DNA from 2 places in the Leucobacter sp. USHLN154 genome. Region 2 is predicted to be linked to the other one. Evidence: riboswitches for the same ligand, from Rfam matches in the RefSeq annotation. Region 2 holds a riboswitch; the other holds the start of a gene.
What was found. Region 2 has a riboswitch for thiamine pyrophosphate ahead of WFH23_RS13465 (ABC transporter substrate-binding protein). Riboswitches for the same ligand answer to the same signal wherever they lie in the genome.
Positions count from the first base shown of each region.

Region 1 (4,193 bases), on a different contig from region 2:
CGCCGGCCGTGGCGGGGTCGGCGCCATGGGCGTGCTCGGCGGCGCCGTCGGATTCGGGGCCGTCGCCCTCGCCGCAGCGGCACTCGCCGCGCCCCTGATCGAAGGCTCAGCGGTCCAGGCAGCGCTCAGCGCCGCCGCCGTGTACGGTGCCGCGTCGTGCGCGGCGTTCCTGGTGCGTGCCGGGCGCGACGGGCACCCGTGGTGGGAGTCGGGCGTGAGGATCGCGTTGCGCGGGCTCGAATACCTGGGGGTCCGGTTCGGAGCAGCATTGCCGAGCCGTGCGGCCGAGATGTTTCGTCTCGCGGCGGCAGCGTTCGCGCTGATGCTCGGTATCGCCGCGCTGGGCTTCGCCGTCGCTGTGGCGGTCGGCTATGCCGATGTCACGGCGCTGGCGCAGAGTCTGCAGCTCGATCCCATCGGGTCGCTCACATTGTTCCTCGCGCAACTGGCGCTCGTGCCGCTGGCGATCGTGTGGAGCCTCGCGTGGATGTCGGGAGCCGGCTTCGAGATCGGCGCCGGAAGCTCGGTCACCCCATTCGAAACGCTGCTCGGCCCGCTCCCAGCCTTGCCCATGCTCGGCGTGCTTCCCGACGGTTGGGGTGAGCGCGGGGCGCTGGCCCCGGGAGTACTGGTCATCGCCGCGCTCGCTCTCGGCGTGCTCTTCGCGCGCCGACCAGGGATGCGCCGGGCCTCGTGGCAGGCCGCCGTGTCGATCACGGTGCTCGCCGCGGTGCTGTCAGGACTCTCCGTCGCCGGCCTGAGCGCCCTTGCGCGCGGGTCGATGGGGCCGGATCGCCTCGCGTCGAACGGCCCCGACCCCTGGCTCACCGGGGGGCTCATCGCGCTCGAGGTGGGCGGGGGCCTGCTCATCGGCGTCATCGCGGGACGCTTTGACGCGGCGAAGTTCCGCGCCGCGCTGCCATCCGTCGTTCCAGCGGCGGTTGCGTCGGGCGGTCTGCTGCCTGGCCGAGCAGCAGCCGCAGACCCTGCTCCCGGTGCCGGCGTCGGTGCCGGTGCCGACGCCGGTGGCGACCGCGACGACGTCGACTTCGAGACGACGGTCGACGAGGCACTCGTCCTGGCCGCGGATCGAGATGCCGCCAGAGGACGGCGCGCTGTCGAAGACGCGACCGCCGACATGCACGAGATCGACGCGATGCGTACCGCAGGTGACGAAACCGACGCGTTCGACACTGCGGCCTTCGACGCCGAAGCATTCGGCACTGAGCCGACCCGTGCCGAGGCGAGCGACGGTCAAGAGTTCGGCACCGAGACGTTCGACACCGAGACCTTCGACACGGAGGCGTTCGATACCGAGGCGTTCGATACCGAGGCCTTCGTGCCGGCCGAACCGCTGCGTTCCGGCTCCGACGAGCCGACAGTCGATGATGCCTCGGACGAGGGCGAGGCGGAGTCACGACCCGACGCCCGTCGCGATTCCGACGAGCTGATCGACGAGGCGACACTCGTGCAGGCCTATTCGTGGGACGCGGAGGCGACGCCCAGCGACGACGCGGCGGAGGAGCCGAAGCCCGAACGTCGATCGGGTTGGCGGTGGCCGGGGCGAGGGCACTAGGGTAAGAGGGCAATCCACGGGAGTCCCGGCGCGCGGGGCTGAGAGGGAGCACGCGAGCTCCGACCGTTCACCTGATCTGGTTCATGCCAGCGGAGGAAGGACGCCTCAATGACGCCTACGCCCAATTCTCATCGTGTGCGGCACCGCGCACTGCCCGCGCTCGCGCTCGGGGCACTGCTCTGCCTCGGAGCGAGCGGATGCGCGAGCGGTGCGGGGCAAGCGCCGGATACGAAGACGGTGACGCTCGCCGTCCACGACTCGTTCCCGAACGATGATTTCGCTGCGGCCGCCAGCGCAGCGACCGGGTACGACGTACAGGTCGTCTCGGCCGGCGACGGGGGAGAGCTCACGAACAAGCTCGTACTCACCCAGGGTGCGCCCATCGCCGATGCGTTCTTCGGCGTCGACAACATCTTCGCCTCGCGTCTCATCGACAACGACGTGGTCGCCGACTACGCTCCAGCGCAGCTGCCCGAGGGCGCTGAGCAGTTCGCCGTCGACGGCGATCCGGCTTCCGGCCTCGTCGCCGTGGACCATGGCGCGACCTGCATCAATATCGACACCGCTTGGTTCGCGGATCAGGGGATCTCGGAGCCGCGAACCTACGACGACCTGGCGAAGCCGGAGTATCGCGATCTCACCGTGCTGCTCGACCCGACCGCTTCGTCGACGGGGGCCTCGTTCCTCGTCGGCACCGTCGCCGAATTCGGGGAGGACGGCTTCGCGGACTACTGGCAGCGGCTCGTCGACAATGGAGCGCGCATCGAGCAGGGGTGGAGCGACGCGTATTACGGTCAGTTCACCCAGGGCGGCGAAGCGGGTACGCGGCCGATCGTGGTCTCCTACGCTTCGTCTCCGGCCTTCACGGTCGACGAGGCTGGCACGGCGTCGAGCACTGCCGCGCTGCTCGACACGTGCACGCGGCAGGTCGAGTACGCAGGGGTGCTGAGGGGTGCTCAGAACGAGGCCGGCGCCGAGGCCGTGGTCGACTATCTCGTGTCGCAGGAGTTCCAGCAGACCATTCCGGACGCGATGTACATGAACCCCGTCGATGCGGCTGTGGAACTGCCCTCGGCATGGACGGAATTCGCGCCGTCGCCCGCGCCGGGGCGGACGCACGACCTCAGCTCCCGCGAGATCGAGTCGGGTCGCGAGGACTGGCTCAAAGCCCTGAGCGAGCAGATCGGCCTCTGATCATCCGCCCGACTGGCCGAGGCGCCCCACGTGCCGCTCTCGGCCCGTGGGGCGTTGCAGCGTGGACGCTGGCGGCGGCCCTGCCGCTCGCGTTCCTCGCCCTGTTCTTCGTTTGGCCGGTGTTCTCGCTCGTCGCGACAGGGTTCGTCGACGGGGGACGACTCGATCTGAGCGGTCTGCCAGAGGTGTTCGGCGCCGAACGCACCTGGCGGGTCATCGGCCAGACGTTCGCCCAAGCGGGGCTCGCGACTGCGCTCTCCCTCGCGCTCGGGGTGCCAGCCGCCTACGCGCTCTACCGTCTCGATTTTCGCGGCAAGCGGGTGCTGCAAGGGGTGCTCACGGTGCCGTTCGTGCTGCCCTCGGTGGTTGTCGGCGTCGCCTTCTCGGCGTTGCTCGGACCGGGAGGGCCGCTGGGATCGTGGGGGCTGGACCAGAGCTTCGCCGCGGTCGTACTCGCACTCGCATTTCCGAACGTCGGCGTCGTCGCCCGCATGGTCGGCGGGTTCTGGGCCCGCCTCGACGACACCTCCGAGCAGGCCGCGCGAGTGCTCGGCGCATCACGGGTGCGCGCCTGGTGCATCGTGACACTCCCCGCGCTCGGCCCCGCCATCGCGTCCGCCGCGGCGCTCGTGTTCCTCTTCTGCTCCACCTCGTTCGGCATCGTGCTCATTCTCGGCGGCACCGCCTTCGCGAACGTGGAGACGGAGATCTACCGGCTCACCGTTCAGTTCCTGGACCTCCGCGGCGCGGCGGTGCTGTCGATCGCCCAGTTCGCGATCGTGGCCGCCGCGCTCGCCGTGTCGGCGCAGTTGCGCCGCGCCGGAGAGCGCGCGGTCGTGCTGCGCGAGGAGCGGGGGCGCGGAACGCCTCCACGGCGAGTCGATGCTCCGGTGCTGACGCTGGTGGGGGCGACGCTGCTGCTGCTGCACGTGCTCCCGCTCACCGCTCTGGTGACGCGCTCGCTGAGGGACCGGGAAGGGAGGTGGACGCTGGCGAATTACGCCGCGCTCGCAGATCCGCCGGAAGCGCTGCCGATCGATGGCACGGTGCTCGAGGCCATCGGAGCCTCGCTCCGCATCGCCGCGGTGGCTGCCCTCATCGCTATCGTGCTCGGCATGCTGCTGGCCCTCGTCCTCTCCCGTCGCCCTCGCACCCGATCGCTCCGACGGGGCATCGAGGCCTTCGACGCGCTCGTGATGTTGCCGCTCGGCGTATCAGCAGTGACACTGGGCTTCGGTCTGCTCCTGACCATGAATCGGCCGCTCGGCATCGGGTTCGATCTGCGAACTTCGACTGTCTTGATCCCGATCGCTCAGGCCCTCGTCGCGCTGCCGCTCGTCGTGCGCACGCTGCTGCCCGTGCTCCGGGGAATCCCGACCGAGCTGCGCGACGCGGCGTCGTCGCTCGGCGCCGGCCCGCTCGC
Region 1 is NZ_JBBCXF010000001.1:359,240-363,432, forward strand. Features, by position in the region: gene WFH23_RS01680 (cell division protein PerM) at 1-1,576, shown strand, start outside; TPP riboswitch at 1,583-1,691, shown strand; gene WFH23_RS01685 (thiamine ABC transporter substrate-binding protein) at 1,685-2,770, shown strand; gene WFH23_RS01690 (ABC transporter permease) at 2,890-4,193, shown strand, end outside.
Region 1: linked by a shared signal. The riboswitch ahead of WFH23_RS01685 (thiamine ABC transporter substrate-binding protein) and the one ahead of WFH23_RS13465 (ABC transporter substrate-binding protein) in region 2 are both predicted to bind thiamine pyrophosphate.

Region 2 (4,193 bases):
TCGCTGCAGCTCGGGAACCACGCCGTTCACGAAATCCTCGAACGACGAATGGTAGAGGGCTGGCATGATGATGAAACCGTCGGCGGCCTCGCTCTCGAAGAGGTGCTGCAGCTCGTCGGCGATCGTCGCGGGCGACCCCACCAGCTGCGGGTGCAGCTGGTTGAGGGCCTGCTCGATCGCGAGCTCGGCGACCGTCAAGCGACGCCGCTCGCTCACCGCTGCCAGCATGTCTTCGAACCCGGCGCTGCCGGTGGCGCCGCGGTGCGCGGCGAGTATCTCAGTCGCGGGAGCCGCGGGGTCGAGGGACTCGGCGTGCAGCAGCCGCTCGAGCTTCGCGAGCGCGCTCGGCAGGTCGATCTGCGCGACCAGCGCGGCGAGCTTCGCGTCAGCCTCCGCGTCGGTCCACCCCACGATCGGTTGCACGCCCTGCAGCACGCGAATGGCATCGGGATCACGACCGTGATCGACGCGGGCCCGGTCGCGGATCTCGGTGCGCAGCTCCCGCATGGCCTCGGGGGAGTCGCCGATCGCGAAGACGACCTCGGCCCAGCGCGCCGCGAAGGCCCTGCCGCGGGTCGAGGAGCCGGCCTGCATCAGCACCGGGTGGCCCTGCTGGCTCTGCGGCAGGGTGAGCGGACCACGCGAGAGCCCTTCGCCGACCCGATGCACGCGCGACGGGTCGGCGAAGACGCCTGCCGTCTGGTCGTGCACGAGCGCATCGGGCTCCCACGATTGCCACAGCTCGACGACGGTCTGCACGACTTCGTCGGCGTGGTCGTAGCGCTGGCCGGGCGCCGCGATGCCTGCATGACCGAGATTGCGCGCCTCGGCATCGGTCGTCGACGTCACGATATTCCATGCGGCTCGTCCGCCAGACAGGTGGTCGACGGAGAGCAGCTGACGGGCGATGGCGTACGCGGGCACGAAGCTCGTCGACACGGTCGCGCCGATGCCGATGCGCGACGTCACCCCGGCGACGAGCGCCGCCTTGGCGATCGGGTCGAGGTAGATCGCCCCCTTCCCGGCGGTGCGGAGGGTCGTGGCGTAGTCGCCGGCGCCGTCCTCCGGCACCGCGAGCGCGTCCGCGAAGAAGATCATGTCGAAGCAGCCGCGCTCGAGTGTGCGTCCGAGATCCGCCGTGAACGACCCGCTCAACCAGTCGGCGCGGCTGAGCGGATTGCGCCAGTTCTCGGCGTACTGGCTCGTGGGCGGATTCACCATGCCGACGAGGTGCATGCCCCGCTTCATGAGGCGCGCGACTCGGGCTCGGTCGCCGGAGGCGCGGCGGTGCCGACCACCGACGGGCTGTTGATGGAGACGGTGAGGTGCGTCACCACGTGCTGCACCTGCGCGCCGACTCCGATCCAGGCGTTCGCGGCCGTCTCGAGCACCGCGGAGAGGTCTCCGTCGAGCCGGGTCGCGTAGTGATCGGAGCCCGAGTAGACCCCCGACGCCTTCGCCTGATCGATCGCGGCATAGATCGGCGTCATGTGGTCGACTGGGGCGGCGGGCGCTGCGGCACTCGCGACCGCCGCAGGCGATGCGGATCCTGCGTCGAGCAGCGGATACAGCGACCAGTGCGCCCGAGCGCGAACGCCGCTCTCGGGGAGCGCGATCGGAGCGGCGGCGAGCGCGTGCACGCCGGGCGGAAGCGCGCACTGCAGTTCTCCCGGGCAGCCGCGGGAGAGCAGGATCGCGGCGGACAGATGCGCGCCGCTTCGCGCGGCCGCGGCGACGACGCTCTGCACGTAGGCGAGCACGCGCTGCTCGCCGCCGGTCACGAACGTGGAGATGTCATTCGTCTCGATGGTGAGGCCGGTGGTGTCGGCCGAGCCGAGTGCCCCCAGGATGATGCGCACGTAGTCCGAGTCGTAGACCGAGAGCGTGAAGCGCGCTCCAACGCCGTACTGCTCGGGAGTGGGCGTCGGATGCGTCGCTGAAGTCACGCCCCAACCCTAGGCGACGATCGCGTGCGTCGTGGAGCGGGTGGCGGGATGTTGCTAGGGTGAACCTCACACGGGAGTCCGGTAGGCCGGGCTGAGAGGAAAGTCCACAGCTTTCGACCGTCGAACCTGATCTGGATCATGCCAGCGCAGGGAGACACTCTACGAACCCGTGCCCGAACGAAACGGAAGGGCACGCATTCATGCGCCATCACACCCATACCCGCACCCTGACCCGCGCGGCCGCGCTGCTGTCGACGGCTGCGATCGCACTCGTCGGCTGCGCGAGCACCGCGGCGGCGCCGAACGGCGCGAGCGCCGGGGAGAACGCCGGCAGCACCCGGGTCACCTTCGCCCTCGACTGGGCGCCGAACACGAACCACATCGGCGTGTACGTCGCCGACGAGCTCGGGTACTTCGACGAGGCGGGACTCGACGTCGAGATACTGCCGTACGGCTCGACCCCGGCGACCCAGCTGGTCTCCGCCGGCGAAGCCGATTTCGGGATCGGCGGCCAGTCGACCGTTCAGGTGGCGCGCACCGCCGGGCTCGACCTCGTGTCGGTGTATCGCGTCACGCAGCGGGACTCGGGGCGTCTGGTCACTCTGGCGGATCGTGCTGACGTCGACCGCCCCGCCGATCTCGACGGCATGACGTTCGGCGGCTTCGGCTCACCGCTCTACAGCGCCCTCGCGCGCGCCACGATCGAGGGCGACGGCGGCGAGGGGTCGTTCGAGGAGGTGGTGCTCGACACGGGCGCCTACGAGGCGCTCTCGCAGGGCCGCATCGACTTCACGCTGTCGGTCGCGACGTGGGAGAATCTGCAGGCAGAGCTCGACGGCCACCCGTACCGCGAATTCGGGTATCAGGACTTCGGGGTGCCGGAGCAGCAGTCCACCGGCATCGTGTCGAGCGAGGCATATCTCGAAGCGCACCCGGAGGAGTCCCGCGCGTTCGTGCAGGCGGTCGCCCGCGGCTACGCGTACGCGGCCGAACAGCCCGACGCTGCGGCCGAACTGCTCATCGCGGCGAACCCCGACACCCTCGGCGCGGCCGACGAGCTCGTCCATGCCAGCGCCCGGCTGCTCGCCGAGGACTACCTCACCTCTCCCGAACGCGAGATCGGCGCGATCGACCCCGAGGCGTGGGACGCGTTCGGCGCGTTTCTCTTCGACGGCGGATTCCTGACCGACGCGGAGGGGCGGCCGCTCACGGAGCAACCCGACTGGAGCGAGTACGCCACCGACGCGTACCTGGGGTGAACACCCGCATGATGCGCAGTGTCCGACGGGGGCTCTTCGCAACCGGCGGTTCGTGGTCAGAACGACTCGCCCTCATCGCGGCGCCGACGATCGCGTTCCTGCTGCTGCTCGCCGCGTGGCAGGGAGTGGCCGCTGCGGGCCTCGTGCCCGCGGAGATGCTGCCAGCTCCGACGCGCGTGGTGAGCGCCGGTGCCGCCGAGCGCACCGCGCTCCTGCGGCACGCGATCCCGACGCTGATCGCGACCGTCGCGGGATTCGCCCTGTCGGTATCGGTCGCCTGGGTGACGGCGACCGTGCTCGACTTCTCGCGGATCCTGCGCAGCGCTCTGCTCCCACTGCTCGTCGTGAGCCAGACCCTGCCGCTCATCGCGCTCGCACCGCTCGTGGTGCTCTGGTTCGGCTTCGGCCTGCTCCCGAAGATCCTGCTCGTCGCTTTCGTCACATTCTTCCCGATGGTGGTCGGGCTGCTGCGCGGGTTCGCGGAGGCGGACCCGGAGGCCGAACGCCTGCTCGCATCGATGGGTGCGTCGCGGGCGACGGTGTTCCGCCTGGTCAGGCTCCCGGCGTCGACGGCTTCGTTCTTCTCGGCGTTGCGCATCTCGATCACCTATGCGGTGGTCGGCGCGATCTTCGCCGAGTACGCGGGAGCCGTCGCCGGCCTCGGCGTCTACATGCAGTCGGCGAAGAACGTCTTCCGCACCGACCTGGTGCTCGCCGCAGTCGGCGTCAGCACGCTGCTCACCCTGTGCCTGTTCGGCATCGTCGTACTCGCCGAGCGCGTGGTGGCGCCGTGGCTGCGCATCGAACAGGGACGGGATCGCACGCACCGGGGGACGCGATCGTGACGCTGCTCGAGGTCCGCGGCGTCGGCAAGTGCTTCGCCGATCAGGTCGTACTCGAAGACGTCTCCTTCGACGTCGACGACGGCGAGATCGTCGCGATCATCGGCGCGAGCGGGAGCGGGAAGTCGACGCTGCTGTCGCTCCTC
Region 2 is NZ_JBBCXF010000007.1:192,028-196,220, forward strand. Features, by position in the region: gene WFH23_RS13455 (NtaA/DmoA family FMN-dependent monooxygenase) at 1-1,248, opposite strand, end outside; gene WFH23_RS13460 (YkoF family thiamine/hydroxymethylpyrimidine-binding protein) at 1,245-1,946, opposite strand; TPP riboswitch at 2,007-2,116, shown strand; gene WFH23_RS13465 (ABC transporter substrate-binding protein) at 2,147-3,205, shown strand; gene WFH23_RS13470 (ABC transporter permease) at 3,214-4,050, shown strand; gene WFH23_RS13475 (ABC transporter ATP-binding protein) at 4,047-4,193, shown strand, end outside.